DNA from 4 places in the Psychrobacillus sp. NPDC093180 genome. Region 4 is predicted to be linked to each of the others. Evidence: riboswitches for the same ligand, from Rfam matches in the RefSeq annotation. Region 4 holds a riboswitch; each other region holds the start of a gene.
The links. Region 4 has a riboswitch for S-adenosylmethionine ahead of mtnW (2,3-diketo-5-methylthiopentyl-1-phosphate enolase). Riboswitches for the same ligand answer to the same signal wherever they lie in the genome.
Positions count from the first base shown of each region.

Region 1: linked by a shared signal. The riboswitch ahead of metK (methionine adenosyltransferase) and the one ahead of mtnW (2,3-diketo-5-methylthiopentyl-1-phosphate enolase) in region 4 are both predicted to bind S-adenosylmethionine.
Region 2: linked by a shared signal. The riboswitch ahead of ACIP9W_RS15160 (MetQ/NlpA family ABC transporter substrate-binding protein) and the one ahead of mtnW (2,3-diketo-5-methylthiopentyl-1-phosphate enolase) in region 4 are both predicted to bind S-adenosylmethionine.
Region 3: linked by a shared signal. The riboswitch ahead of ACIP9W_RS06140 (methionine biosynthesis PLP-dependent protein) and the one ahead of mtnW (2,3-diketo-5-methylthiopentyl-1-phosphate enolase) in region 4 are both predicted to bind S-adenosylmethionine.

Region 1 covers NZ_JBIVOJ010000001.1:19,023-22,834, forward strand. Annotated here, with positions in the region: gene pckA (phosphoenolpyruvate carboxykinase (ATP)) at 1-865, opposite strand, end outside; SAM riboswitch class I at 1,056-1,173, shown strand; gene metK (methionine adenosyltransferase) at 1,374-2,570, shown strand.
Region 2 covers NZ_JBIVOJ010000009.1:195,177-198,988, reverse strand. Annotated here, with positions in the region: gene ACIP9W_RS15165 (nucleoside hydrolase) at 1-292, opposite strand, end outside; purine riboswitch at 468-569, opposite strand; gene ACIP9W_RS15160 (MetQ/NlpA family ABC transporter substrate-binding protein) at 854-1,678, opposite strand; SAM riboswitch class I at 1,780-1,893, opposite strand; gene ACIP9W_RS15155 (YwbE family protein) at 2,044-2,241, shown strand; gene ACIP9W_RS15150 (amidohydrolase) at 2,256-3,359, shown strand; gene nhaC (Na+/H+ antiporter NhaC) at 3,487-3,812, shown strand, end outside.
Region 3 covers NZ_JBIVOJ010000003.1:133,309-137,120, forward strand. Annotated here, with positions in the region: gene metC (cystathionine beta-lyase) at 1-643, opposite strand, end outside; gene ACIP9W_RS06140 (methionine biosynthesis PLP-dependent protein) at 640-1,761, opposite strand; SAM riboswitch class I at 1,845-1,951, opposite strand; gene ACIP9W_RS06145 (M20 metallopeptidase family protein) at 2,117-3,313, shown strand; gene ACIP9W_RS06150 (C4-dicarboxylate ABC transporter) at 3,374-3,571, opposite strand.
Region 4 covers NZ_JBIVOJ010000015.1:69,072-72,883, forward strand. Annotated here, with positions in the region: gene ACIP9W_RS19270 (2-hydroxy-3-keto-5-methylthiopentenyl-1-phosphate phosphatase) at 1-518, opposite strand, end outside; gene mtnW (2,3-diketo-5-methylthiopentyl-1-phosphate enolase) at 524-1,738, opposite strand; SAM riboswitch class I at 1,819-1,924, opposite strand; SAM riboswitch class I at 2,101-2,255, shown strand; gene mtnK (S-methyl-5-thioribose kinase) at 2,330-3,520, shown strand; gene mtnA (S-methyl-5-thioribose-1-phosphate isomerase) at 3,517-3,812, shown strand, end outside.

The DNA.
Region 1 (3,812 bases), on a different contig from region 4:
TAGCGTCAAAGATTTGCGGTTCGTTTTCACGAGTAAGGTCGATACATTTTGCATAGCAGCCACCTTCGATATTAAACACGCCATTATCTGACCAACCGTGCTCATCATCACCGATTAATTTACGCCCTGCATCTGCAGAAAGTGTTGTTTTCCCTGTTCCAGATAAACCGAAGAATAATGCAACATCCCCAGCTTCTCCAACATTTGCTGAACAATGCATAGGAAAAATGTTTTGTTCTGGCAACAAATAGTTCATAATAGAGAAGATAGATTTTTTCATTTCACCTGCATATTCAGTTCCACCGATTAATACAATACGTTTTTCCATAGAAACGATGATGAATGTTTCTGATTTTGTTCCATCAATCGCTGGATCTGCTTTGAAGTTAGGTGCGCTTACAATTGTGAAATCTGCTTGATGATTTACAAGCTCTTCTTCGGTAGGACGGATAAATAATTGGTGGGCAAATAAATTATGCCATGCAAATTCATTGATCACTTGGATGCCAAGACGAGATTCTTTATCTGCTCCTGCAAATCCTTTAAATACGAATAATTCTTCTTGTTCTTTTAAGTAGTTCGTTACTTTTTTATATAGTGCTTCAAAAATTTCTGGAGAGATAGGTTGGTTTACGGAACCCCAATCGATTTTGTCTTTAGAGATAGGCTCTTCTACGATATACTTATCTTCTGGGGAACGGCCTGTGTATTTACCTGTTTCTGCTTTTACAGCACCTGTTGAGGTTAAAACAGCTTCTCCTCTACAAGTTGCTTTTTCCACAAGTTGCGGCACTGATAATTGTACGCTAATATTATTTCCAGCTAGCAATTCGTTCAGTTCACTCACCGTATCGATTGAATTCATATTGTATTTACCATCCTTTTTTCGTTTTTCCTCCTTGTTTGGAGGAGTATTTACTTGATATGTGAATTAGTATAACACATTTAACTTAATAGTCTACACTAATTGGATGTTTATTTTCATTTTAAATAATTACGGTATTTTTTGTTGACTTTTGTCTGGTGTTTCCGTATGATGATAAATTGAACGGATACTCTTATCCCGAGCTGGTGGAGGGGTCAGGCCCTATGAAACCCGGCAACCTGTAATTTTTTCTAGTATTACAAAGGTGCCCAACCTGAGACAAGGTGTGATTCCTTGATTGATAAGAGTGAAAGGTGCTTATGAAATGAATGCCTTTCCTCATGTAAATTACGTGAGTGAAAGGCTTTTTTATATTACATCGCCCTTTATCCTTGTGTGCCAAGTCCGAAACGGCTTCAAGTTTAATCCATTTGAAATGGCTTGACATGGGAATGAGTACCGTATCAATTCTTGAGAGAAATCTCGCAGGATATAGGAGGAATATTCTATGACACAACGCCGATTATTTACATCGGAATCAGTTACAGAAGGGCATCCAGATAAAATTTGTGACCAAATTTCGGATGCTATTTTAGATGCAATTTTAACAGAAGATCCAAATGCACGTGTTGCTTGTGAAACAAGTGTAACAACTGGACTTGTTTTAGTTGCAGGAGAAATTACAACGTCTACTTATGTAGATATCCCAAAAGTAGTACGTTCTACTATTAAAGAAATAGGTTATACTCGTGCAAAATACGGATTTGACTCAGAAACTTCTGCAGTGTTGACTGCAATTGACGAGCAGTCAGTTGATATTGCAATGGGTGTTGACCAAGCGTTAGAAGCTCGTGAAGGATCAATGACTGATTCAGATATCGAAGCAATTGGAGCAGGGGACCAAGGTCTTATGTTTGGTTATGCATGTAACGAAACACCGGAACTTATGCCACTTCCAATCAGTTTAGCGCACAAGTTGTCACGTCGTTTAGCAGAAGTGCGTAAAGATGACACATTAGACTATTTACGCCCAGATGGTAAAACGCAAGTGACAGTGGAATATGATGAAAATAATAATCCAGTTCGTATCGACACGATTGTTATTTCTACTCAACATCATCCAGAAGTAACGTTAGAACAAATTCAAAAAGATTTAAAAGAAGTAGTGATCAATCCAATTGTTCCTGCTCATTTAATCGATGAAAATACAAAATACTTTATCAACCCAACTGGTCGTTTTGTAATCGGTGGTCCTCAAGGGGATGCTGGTTTAACAGGTCGTAAAATTATTGTTGATACGTACGGTGGATATGCTCGTCACGGCGGTGGTGCTTTCTCTGGTAAAGATCCGACGAAAGTAGACCGTTCTGCTGCATATGCTGCTCGCTATGTTGCAAAAAATGTTGTCGCTGCAGGACTTGCAGATCGTTGTGAAGTTCAATTAGCTTATGCGATTGGTGTAGCACAGCCTGTATCTATTGCTGTCGATACATTTGGAACAGGAAAAGTAGAAGAGGCACAATTAGTAGCATATATTCGTGAATTATTCGACCTTCGTCCTGCAGGAATTATTAAAATGCTAGACCTTCGTCGTCCAATCTACAAACAAACTGCTGCTTATGGTCACTTCGGTCGTACAGACATCGATGCACCATGGGAAAAAACAGATAAAGCAGATGCTTTAAAAGAAAAAGCTGGTCTATAATTGATAAAAGCGATACTTTCCTTGTTATTTAGGGAAGTATCGCTTTTTTATTGGTTAGGAAACCATAAAGGATTTAGATATGTGGATAATTTGAATCAAGTCGCATAAGGATTGGCATGTTTTAAATCGATCGTGGTATAGGGAAACTTCGCGGTAGTGAGTTGATTCAACACGGAAAGTTAGAAGATATTTGCAACTGATAAATTCCAGTAAATGGCGTGACGCGACATAATAAGCTATGAACGCGACAAAGCCAAGCAAGTGGAAGATTTATGGAAAATAATCCCAGTTAGTGCTCTATTATTATTGCCTTCTCAATCCAAGTTAACTTGTTTTAGGGAAATTGGTCGCTTTCAGGGGTCATTTGGCTGTTGTAAGACTGCAACTAGTTGCCCTTAACATTCGTTTGGTTGCTTTCGACCGTTTTTGATCGCCCTTAGCCATTTTTTGGAGATACTTATTCTGCCACTACATAATTGGAGGGAATTAGTGCGGGCGCGAGACTCCTGCGGGGAAGCGAGGTAGACGGACCCTGCAGTCGCTCGCGACGAAGCGAAGCGTAGCCGTGCTAAATCCAGGCGGTCACATTCTTCCACTCACTACCGTACAGTTTCCCTATTATGTGGTTCCTTACTTATAACATACAAATGACAAAGATCCGTAGAAAAGATATTAGCAAGGGGAAGTAAAGCGATTCTGCTTACGGACTTTAAACAAAGTTGTCGGATGTGTATCTTCTTTTAAAAAGTGGGCTCTGAAGAAACCAGATGAGTAAGATTAATAAAATTAATGAGATAGCTCCATAGAAGGTAAGCTGAAAACGTATAAATATTATGTTAATAATGAGTGGATAAGTAAGACATACGATGATTAGTAAGGATATATATGTTAAAACTTTAGATTTCCATTTAGACATATTATATTTTCCGAGGAAATGAAAGCTAATAAGAAGAGCGATCAGATAAACGATCCCAAACGTAATAGATATCGTAAGCAATGCGTCTTCATGGTAAGGATTGAGTGCTGTACCGCTTACGTAAAATAAAGGTTCCGGAGAGAGGAAGGAACTGATAAAAAATAAGCATACGCTATTGTGCTATATATAAAAATACTAGCTATTATATATATTTTACTAAAAAGTATTTGAATGACACGAATTATTTTTGGGTTTCCAAATAAAAAAGCAAGTAAACCAACAATTATTATTACAACCAAGAAATTAATTATGTATTGTACTACAAC
Region 2 (3,812 bases), on a different contig from region 4:
CAATCTTACCGGATTCATTTAAAATCGGTAGAGCATCAACGAAGAAAGCATGCAAACGCCAATCCTTTGGAAATGGATTTTTTCCGCGAGAATTTGATTCAGCCACATCCAGACTTCCGTGACCAAATCGGTCCATAATTTTACGACTTGCAAACATCGCAGGTTCTAAATAACAATCAGCTGGAATGACGGATACACCAGTCAGTTCAACGTTGTCCATTTGCATTAATAAAAACAACGAAACAAGATCATCAACGCCTCCGTCATGATTAAAGTAAATTTTCTTTTTCATTATCTATCGATCCTTTCCTAATTGTATTTTGCTTTATAAAATGCCTGGTATATCGTTTCGTATTTTATTATGACAATCTAGAAAAGAATTATTTCCTAAACGAAAAAAACGCTCCGATTTCTACCGGAGCGTTGACTAGGTATATGTAAATATGAAAAAAGGATTGAATCCTTCATCCATCTTACAATTAACTCGTAGTCAAGCCCTTTACGGTGGCTTGGTAGAAACTTTTGGGCCATATCCCCAACATTATACGACATAATTCGACATTGTTTTTTTATAATAACTATTACATATGGTTTAGTCAATAAAAATTCTAATCCAATTTTATATAATGAAAAATTATTGAAAGAATAGCAATCAAAAAAGATAGGGTAGGTAAAAGGTTTTCAGTGAATAAAAAAATCCGAACTATTCTACGAAACTTTAATTTATTGTTTCGTGATAGTTCGGATTTTGTATTTACATTGCTTGATAAATTGGTGATTATTCGGATTTTATAATGGATATATTATAAATGTCCTTGTCTCTTTCATAACCATTACTATTGCCAACCTTTCATTACCATGAAGGAATGATAGATCTATCAAATCTTTCTTCGATGAATTGTTTCACTTCTTCCGAACGATACAAATCGATAAATTGTTGAATCACTTCTTCATCTTTTGATTCAGTTCGAACGGCGATAATATTCACGAAAGGAGAATCTTTTGACTCAATAAAAATAGAGTCATCAGCTGGTGATAAACCAGCATCTATTACGAAGTTTGTATTGATGGCTGCTGCATCCAACTCATTTAATTGACGAGGGATTTGTGCTGCATCAAGTTCTACAAATTGGAAATTCTTCGTATTCTCTTCAATATCATGGATGGTAGCATTAGTATCTAGACCTTCTTTAAGCTTAATCATTCCTGCACTTTCAAATAGCATCAGTGCTCGTCCACCTTGAGTCGGGTCGTTTGGTAATCCAATTTTCGCACCATCTGTCAGTTCATTCACATCTTTTACTTGATTGGAGTAAATGCCCATTGGGAAAGTGACTGTTTTACCTACATCAACGAGATCCAAATTACGGTCTTTTTTCATTTGTTCAAAGAAAGGAATCGTTTGGAAGATATTCATGTCAATCTCTTTCTCGGACAAAGCAACATTCGGCATTACGTAGTCGGAAAAAACTTGTAGATCAATTTTAAGACCATCCTTTTCTGCCAGCTCTTTCACTTTTTCCACGATTTCTTCGTGTGGACCGGCAGTTACCCCAACGGTTAAAACGCCATCACTTAATAAGTCTTCATTTGCTTCCTCTGATTTTTCTTTACCACCGCAAGCAGCGAGTACTGTTAAAACTAAAATGAGTAGTCCTGTAAATAAATACTTTTTCATCATTTTTCTCCTATCTGTTGTTTTCTTGGTTGTAGCAGAAATAATAAAAACCTCTCATAAATGAGAGGTTCATAAGCATTTTGAAAATACGCAGAAGTCCTCTCTCATTTTTCAAAACGATATCGTTTTGCAGGATTTAGCACCTTTCCATACATAAACATATGGTTGGTTGCCGAGCTTCAACGGGCCAGTCCCTCTGCTACTCTTCATGAGAGATAAATATTATTTCATTTTTCTTAATGTTTATTACTATACTTGACCAGAGTAACTTCGTCAATACAAATTCAAAATAAACAAATTATTGTTTTGCATATCAGTGTATGTATAGTATGAAAATGATAAGATACAAAAAGAGGTGAATTATTATGAACGGACAAAATAGAAAAGACATTAAACCAGGATTAGAAGTATATATCATCCTGAAAAAAGACCAACGAACAGGTCAAAAAACGAGAGGTATCGTGAAAGACTTGTTAACCAATTCATCCTTCCATCCACATGGCATTAAAGTTCGACTAACGGATGGACAAGTAGGAAGAGTATGTGAAATTATCGAAAAATAAGGAGCGCAAAACAGATGAACGTAGAATCACAAATATTGCAATGGTTTGGTCACTTTCATAAATATCCGGAAGTGAGCTGGAAGGAATACGAAACGACGAACAAGCTTGCAGAAATACTGGATGAATTACAAGTATCTTATCGTAGATTCGATGATGTGACGGGGTTACTGGCTGAAATAGGGGAAGGCGATGAAGTTATCGCAGTTCGTGCGGATATCGACGCACTTTGGCAAGAAGTAGATGGCGAATTTCGTGCCAATCATTCATGTGGACATGATGCGAATATTTCGATGGTTTTAGGAGCTTTATTATTACTGAAAGACGAAAAACTAGGCAAGCGTCTCCGCTTTATATTCCAACCTGCAGAGGAAAAAGGAAATGGTGCCAATGCGATGATTGACAGAGGGGCATTAGAAGGCGTAACGCATTTATTTGGCGTGCACTTACGACCAATTGAAGAGCTTCCTTTTGGAAAAGTTTCTCCCGCAATACATCACGGAGCAGCGATGTTTTTAGAGGGAAAAATTACTGGAATTGATGCGCATGGGGCACGTCCACATCAAGGTAAAAATGCTATTGATGTGACAGTGGCGATCCATCAGGCACTAAAAAACCTTTATTTTTCACCGTTCGAATCGTATTCTGCGAAACTAACGAAAATTCAAGCAGGCGGAGAAAATGCGAATATTATTCCTGGTACTGCTACGTTTTCAATCGATGTACGTGCACAAAAGAATGCTATTTTATCTCAAATGAAAGACCAAATAGAAAAGGATTTACAAGCTATTAAACAATTATTTGATATAGAAATAGAGTGGAAATGGGAGGACATCACGCCAGGCGCAGAAGTTTCTAAAGAAGCAGCGGCTATGACGAGAGAAGGAATTATCGAAGCAGTTGGAATAGAAAATCTTGCAGAAGAAGTGATTACTTCTGGAAGTGATGATTTTCACTTTTATACGGTTAGACATCCTGAAGTGAAGGCTGCCATGATTGGCATTGGAGCAGATCTTGCACCAGGTTTACATCATCCGAATATGACTTTTAACTATGAGGCGCTTGCAATTGGTTCAAAAGTTATAGCGAAAACGCTTTCAAATAGTTCTAAAAAGCATTGACGGTTCATTGATTTGTCTATATTATTTCATATTAGCGACTATTAAACGTCAATTAAGAATTGTCGCAATAGTTCACAAAGGGGAAAATAATATGGGAGAAAAAGATAAAGTATCTGCTAAAAAGGAAATGTCTTTATTATGGGCTATGACACCATTACTTGTGATGATTTTATGTATGGTTGTTGCAGTCGTTGTTTTGGAACAAGGACCACATATACCGTTAATCATCGGTACAGCTGTTGCTGCATTAGTAGCTTGGAAGCATGGTTTTAAGTGGAATGATATTGAAGAAATGATGTACAAGGGGATAAAACTAGCATTACCGGCAGTCGTTATTATTATGTTAGTAGGACTCACGATTGGAGCTTGGATTGGTGGTGGAATAGTTGCAACGATGATCTATTATGGGCTAAAAATAATAACACCAGCATTGTTTTTAGTAACTATTTGCGT
Region 3 (3,812 bases), on a different contig from region 4:
CAAGCCCAGCTATGATATCACTGTGGCCAGACAAAAATTTCGTAGCACTATGTAACACGATGTCCACACCTAGATCAAGCGGGCGTTGATAAAGGGGAGTCATAAAAGTATTATCAAGAAAAGTCAAACAATCATTAGCTTTTGCCAGTGCAACAATTGCCTCGATATCCGTTATTCCTAATCTTGGGTTTGCAGGTGTTTCGATATAAAGTACTCTTGTATTTGGACGTATCGCTTTTTCAACTTCTTCAGCCTTCGTAAAGTCTACAAATGTATGGTCGATTCCGAATCTCGGTAAAACTTCCGTTACGAAACGATAGGTTCCGCCATATACTTCTTCCGTTACAACAAGATGGTCCCCTGAGGATAGCAGCATTAAAGCTGAGGAAATTGCCGCTATGCCGGAAGCAAAAGCAAAACCTCTTGTGCCGCCCTCTAATTCAGCTATCGTTTTTTCTAGCGCGTCTCTTGTCGGGTTGCCAGATCTACTATAGTCGTATGGTCCAAAGCTATCAAAGCTTTCTTGATGGAAAGTAGAGGATGCATAGATGGGTACATTGACTGCCCCAGTTTTTTGCTCGTAATTCCCACGAGTGGAAGCGGTAATTAAGCTAGTTTCTAAACTTTCTTTCACGTTACTCATGAATGAATCACATCCCGTTCTAATTTTGCAAAAACCTGTTTCAAATCTGCGATTAAGTCTTCCGCCTCCTCAACGCCAACAGAGAAGCGTAACAAACTATTATCGACACCTCGAGCAATTCGCTCTTCCTCTGGAATATCCGCATGGGTTTGGGTAGTAGGATAGGTGATAAAGCTTTCGACACCGCCTAAACTTTCTGCAAAAACGATCAATTGAAGGTTTTCTAAGAAAGGTCCAACCCATTCACTTTTTTGTAAGCGGAAAGAGAGCATACCTCCAACTCCAGGATATAGCACGTCTTTAACAACACTTTCATTTTGTAAAAACGCCACGATTTTTTTTGCATTCGCATCATGTTGGTTCATGCGTAAGTGTAATGTTTTCAATCCTCGTATCAATAACCAACTATCGAAAGGGGAAAGTACGGCTCCTGAAGCGTTATGATTCTCCACTAATTTTTTGCTTAGTGCTTCCCCTTTAGAGACAACGAGCCCAGCAAGGACATCATTATGTCCACCGATATATTTCGTTCCGCTGTGCATAACAATATCTGCACCTAGCTCAATCGGACGCTGTAAATAAGGAGTTAAGAACGTGTTATCCACAATAAGTAGTAATTGATATTTTTTTGCTAAAACACTGTATTGTGCTATATCAAATTCTTGCATGAGTGGATTTGTTGGTGTTTCGATAAACAGTGCCTTTGTGTTTTCCGTGATTAATGCTTCTACTTCCTCGATGGATTCAAATTTAGCGTAGGAAGTACGAATGTTGTAGGAATCCGCGTATTGATTGAATAAACGATATGTTCCACCGTAAAGATCTTGCGGTGCAATGATTTCATCACCGGAACGGAAAAGTGACAAGATTAATTGGATAGCTGCCATACCGGAGCTACAGGCAAAACCTGCATCGCCGCCTTCTAACTTCGCAATTCCTTCTTCTAAAATCGTACGAGTTGGATTTTTTGTACGCGTGTAGTCGTAACCAGTGGATTTCCCAACTCCTGCGTGTATATAAGCTGTTGATAAATGAATAGGTGGGTTAACGGCCCCGGTTCGTGGATCACTATGATTTCCTAGTTGTACTAATTCGGTTTCTAAACCTTTTTTTGTCATTAATAATCATCCTCTACAAATAAAGTAAAATAAAAAGAGGATTCCCTATAAGAAGAGAATCCTCAAAAAAATTGAAGTTAGTCTTCTTATCTTCTAGGCGATCGCCGCCTATTGGAGTTAGCACCATACCTAAACTTGGCTGGTTGCTGAGACATCTTCGGGCCAATCCCTCCGTCTCTCTGGATAAGAAATAAAATATGAAATTTTCTAAAATCTTTATGTAGGTAATGGTATCATGAAGAAGAAATAAAAACAAGAAGCATTTTAAAATGGTAAATCTTCAGTTGAAAAATTAACTGAAAAAATATATAATCCTATTTGTTTAGTAAGAATTAAAAAGAATGGGGGAAGGAACATGAAATCATCTACGTTAGAAAATGAAATACAATCTATTTTTTCCGAAATAGATAGTAACTTCGAAGAAATTGTCAGTTGGAGAAGATATTTGCACCAGCATCCGGAGTTATCTTTTGAGGAAACGGAGACTGCCAAGTATATTGCACAGAAACTAGAAGACTTCGGATTAGAAGTGAAAAAGAATATTGGTGGGAATGGCCTTGTAGGAATTTTAACGGGGGCACAGCCAGGGAAAACAATTGCTCTAAGAGCAGACTTTGATGCCTTGCCAATTGTAGATGAGAAAGATGTACCTTATAAATCATTGAACCCTGGTGTTATGCATGCATGTGGCCATGATGGACATACGACTGCGTTATTGGGTACTGCACAAGTATTAAGCAAACACCTAGATAAAGTGAAGGGGAAAGTTATTTTCATATTCCAACCAGCGGAAGAAAAGCCACCAGGCGGTGCGAAGTTCATGATTGAAGAAAACGTGCTTGATGGTGTCGATTATGTATTTGCTGCTCATCTCGATTCAAAAGTACCGGTTGGTAAAGTAGCAGTAGGAGAAGGCTACAAAATGGCAGCTGTTGATAAGTTTGAAATCAAAATTCAAGGACTTGGTGGACATGGAGCAAGACCTCAGGATTCCGTTGATTCAATCGTCATTGGTAGTGAAATCGTTAATTCCCTACAAAAAATTGTAAGTCGCAGAATAAACCCTTTAGAATCTGCAGTAGTCACAATTGGTGTTTTCCATGCAGGCAGTGCTTTTAATATTATTGCAGATACGGCTAAGCTGGAAGGGACTGTCCGAACGTTTAGTGAATCTGTAAGAAAACAAGTAAGAGAGGAAATCTATTCCATTGTAAAAGGAATAACAGAAGGATTTCATGCGAGTGCCGAAATCGATTATCTTCATGGTTATCCAGCATTATACAATCATCCGAAAGAAAGTGATTTAGTTCACCAGCTTTTGTCGGATGTATTCGGTGAGGAACAGGTGATAGATATTGAAACATCTATGGGAGCAGAGGATTTCTCTTATTTCTTATTAGAAAAGCCGGGAACATATTTCAAAGTAGGCTCTAACAATGAAGATGAAAACACACATTATCCACACCATCATCCAAAGTTCGACTTTGACGAGCGTGCTTTATTGAACATCCAAAAGTCATTCGTGCAAATCGTTGTACATTATTTATTTTAATAATAAAGGCATGTGCGGTAATTTCTCCGTACATGCCTTTGTTTATATCAAATAACTCAGCTACTGCAACATCGGAAGAAAGAATGCAATTGCTCCAAGTACAATGGAAGACCAAGCTAGGAATTTTTGAGGGAATGTTAAGCCGAGTAAGCCTAATACTACTGCAGCACCGCCAAACCATAATGGATAATAGAAGAATCCAACCACTGCTAGCACGATTCCTATCCACCCGATCCAACTACCTAAAGAAGCTTTCATCACAATCACCTCCTCATTCAATTCAAAGAACAATAAAGCGCTAAAAATCGACATGATTGTTCTTTATATAGTATATGAAGAGGTGCTCAATAAATAATAAACAATTTGGACGAAAATCATAGAATAATAGCATTTTAGTTTTTAAAAAAGATCACTCCGGCATAATACCGAAGTCATCTAATCGCTGCTTAAATCGCAAGGTTATTTTTATTAAAATATCCAAAATTTAGGGTGCAGTTCA
Region 4 (3,812 bases):
TCGGTGATAGAATCTCCAATTACAATGCTTAATGCATCAGTGTCTTGCAGTTTGCGAATAATGGATGGCTTGCAACAACCACAGCCCTGGTTGGTACATTGATCATCGCAACCATATGGGAATTTAATCTGTATTACATCCTCTGAAAAATCCGATTCGTTACAGTAAACATCGGAAAATGGCCCGAATGACTCCAGCATCGGATTCACAAAAAAGTCAATTCCACCACTCACAATATAAAGTGGGATATTATGTTGTTTTGTATAAGAAACGAATTCAGCAAAGCCTTTGCGTATTTGTGCATGTTCAAGTAAATATGAAACAATTTGATCTTTCAATGAAGTAGGTAGTAGTGCAAACATTTGAGCTACTCCTTCACGGATCGATTGTTTCTGTGCCAAAATATTCTCTTTGATCGGTAAATATTCAGGGGGAGCAAATTTTTTCATAATCGAGATGATATTATCTTGAGTTGTGATAGTACCATCAAAATCGCAAAAGATGACTAATTTTTTCATTGTGTTTACCCCCATAATTCGATTGCTGATTTGAGTTCAACATGCTGCTTTGCTGCTTCTGTAAGTGGAATTCCTGCAAGCACCGCTTCCACCGCTTGTCTGAAGGCACGCCCTCCGCCAATTGCACCAGCAGGATGTCCATGTACCCCGCCCCCAGCATTAATAATGCTATCAACTCCAAAGTCCTGCATTAATAGAGGTACTAAGCTTGGATGTATGCCAGCAGAAGGAACTGGGAAAGTTCGTTTTACAGCACTTGCTTTCGTTAATTCTTCACCTAGAGAAAGAGCTGCATTTTTCTCAAGTGCAACACTTCCGTACGGAGAAGGAAATAACGAAAAATCTGCTCCCGCATACCGTGTTAATTTGCCAAGTAAAAGGGATGTTGCCACACCATAAAATGGAGAAGAAGTGAATGCCCCGCTATATGCGGGATGTGACATTAATGGTAGTTGGATATCATCGTCTTCAGCTAGTTCTTGAAGTACATCCAGTCCGTATGCATGGACATTTAGTAGTAAAGCATCTGCACCGAGTTCTTTCGCCATTTTAGCCTTTTCTCGTAAACCAGACGTTCGTCCTGATAAATTCACCGCATAAAGTGTACGATGTCCAGTTTCTTCATACACTTGACGCAATACTTCCTTGGCAGTTGTAATTCGTTTTTCAAAAGGGGTTAATGGATTGTCGAAAAGAATCTCATCGTCTTTTACTAAATCTACCCCTCCAAGTGCTTGATGTCGAAGCTGTTCTGCTAAATAATCGATGTCCCTTCCAATGACTCCTTTGAAAATGCTCATGATGAGTGGTCGATTATGTACATTTAATACGTTTCTTATTTGCTCAATACCAAACCTCGGTCCTGGAAAATTTGCTAATAGCTCTGGAGAAAATTCTAAGTCTAATAGTTTCACTTCACCGTCTAATGATAATTTGCCAAAAACAGTTGTTAGTATGGCAGGTAAATCTGGTGAAAAGTTGACACTAGGATATTCTATCTTTATCTCTGCTTTTATTTGATCTAATTTGGTTGGGTGTTGTATATTTTCATATTCCTTAATCGAAACAACATTCCCTTTATGCTGTTTTAATTGTTCTTGTTCCAGTAAAGGTAAATCGGTCCATGAACCAATTGTTAGACCTAAAGCGATGCCTTCTGCTTTTTTTTCGAATGATCCAGGCTTTCCGTATAATTGATAAACAGAAGTTACTCCACTCATAATTTCAATCTCCTTTAATATAAATTGCCCAATAATATAAAAAACCTCTTCAAACAAGAAGAGGTTAAGTAGTTAACAACTTCTTATTTCTCAGTCAACTGACTGCAAGAATTAGCACCGTGTTCAATTACTGAATCGGTTGCCGGGTATCATAGGGCTCGTCCCTCCACCTGCTCTAAATAAGAAAAATTATTCAATTAAAATTACGTTATATTGTCAAATTAATAATGATTATTTCATGCAACGGGTATTATGTCAATACAGTATTTAGATTTTTTATAAAATTTAAAAAGGTAATTGACAATTCTTTTTTGAGTATGCTAGGATTCTAATCAAATAACATTACGTGAAAAATAATAGCACTCTTATCAAGAGCAGGCAGAGGGTAATGGCCCGATGAAGCCCAGCAACCGACCGTAATACCGTTGTGAGACGGGGCGCTTTTTGCGCCGAGATGAAGATCTCTTAAGGCACGGTGCTAATTCCATCAGAAAGGAAACTTTCTGAAAGATAAGAGGCGAGAAGTCTCTTATTCTACGCCTCTTTCTTTGGAAAGAGGTTTTTTATTTTGTAAAAGGAAGGTAGAGAAAAATGACAATTGCCACGAAGAAACAATATGAATCTTTAACAGAAGAGCAGGCTATCATATACGCAAAAAATTTGAACCTTTTTTCGGATGATGCGCAACTTACTTGTAGTGAAATTGGCGATGGTAATCTGAATTATGTTTTTCACATTAAGGACTTGAGAAGCGGGAAGGGTATCATTTTAAAACAAGCATTACCCTATGCAAAGGTAGTTGGTGAAAGCTGGCCACTAACATTGAAGCGTGCGCTAATTGAAGCAACTGCTCTTAAAAAACACGGGGAATTTGCAGCAGGACTAGTACCAGAAGTATACGCAATTGATGAAGAATTGGCGATTACCGTGATGGAGGACTTATCCCGTCTCACTATTGCAAGGGAAGGATTGATCGGCCTTGAGTCCTATCCAAAGTTAGCGACCGATATTGGGAAATATCTTGCGCAAACCTTATTCCATACGTCTGATTTTGCATTGCATCCATTTGAAAAAAAGAAACTAGTTTCAGAGTTTTCCAATCCAGAGCTATGTAAAATTACAGAGGATTTAATTTTTACAGATCCATTTTTTGACCATGAAACAAATGATTTTGAACCTTCCTTGCGAGCAGAGGTGGAAGCCATTTGGAATAATGAACTTCTAAAATTAGAAGTGGCAAAATTAAAGAAAAGCTTTTTAACAGAAGCAGAGGCTTTACTGCACGGAGATTTGCATACAGGAAGTATTTTTGCGAGTGAAACGGAAACGAAAGTAATTGATCCGGAATTCGCTTTTTATGGGCCAATTGGATTTGACGTGGGCTTATTTTTAGCCAATTTAATTGTTCAAACGATTACAAGAGAAGGAGAGCAGCGAGATGTAATCCTCCGCCATATTGAACAAACATGGGAAGTATTTTCTGCTGATTTTTCGGAACTTTGGGAAAACAAGGCGGTGGAATCATATAAAGATACAAAAGGATTTAAAGCTTATGTATTGAATAAGATTTTCCGAGATACTCTTGGTTTTGCTGGTTGTGAGTTAATTAGGAGAACGATTGGCTTAGCCCATGTAAAAGACTTGGACGGAATTGTAGAGGATGAAAAAAGAATTCTGTCTAAGAAACAAGCATTACGCATCGGAGAACTTCTCTTATTGAAACGCGAAAGTATAAGTTCTATCCAAGCGGTAATTGTTTTACTTGAGGAGTTGCAAAAATGACTATTCCGTTATCGATCAAATGGAACAATAATAAACTTGAAATATTGAATCAACAAAAGTTACCGCTTGAAGTAGTGTATGAAACTCTAGAAACACTGGAAGATGTATATGATGCCATCTTAACTTTAAAAGTTCGAGGAGCTCCAGCAATTGGTATTACCGCTACCTATGGATTAGCAGCAGCAGCACAGTTTTACGAAACCAATTCATTGGAGGAATTCTATCAATTACTAAGTAAAGATGCACTATATTTAGCTGGATCTAGACCAACAGCTGTCAATTTAGTGTGGGC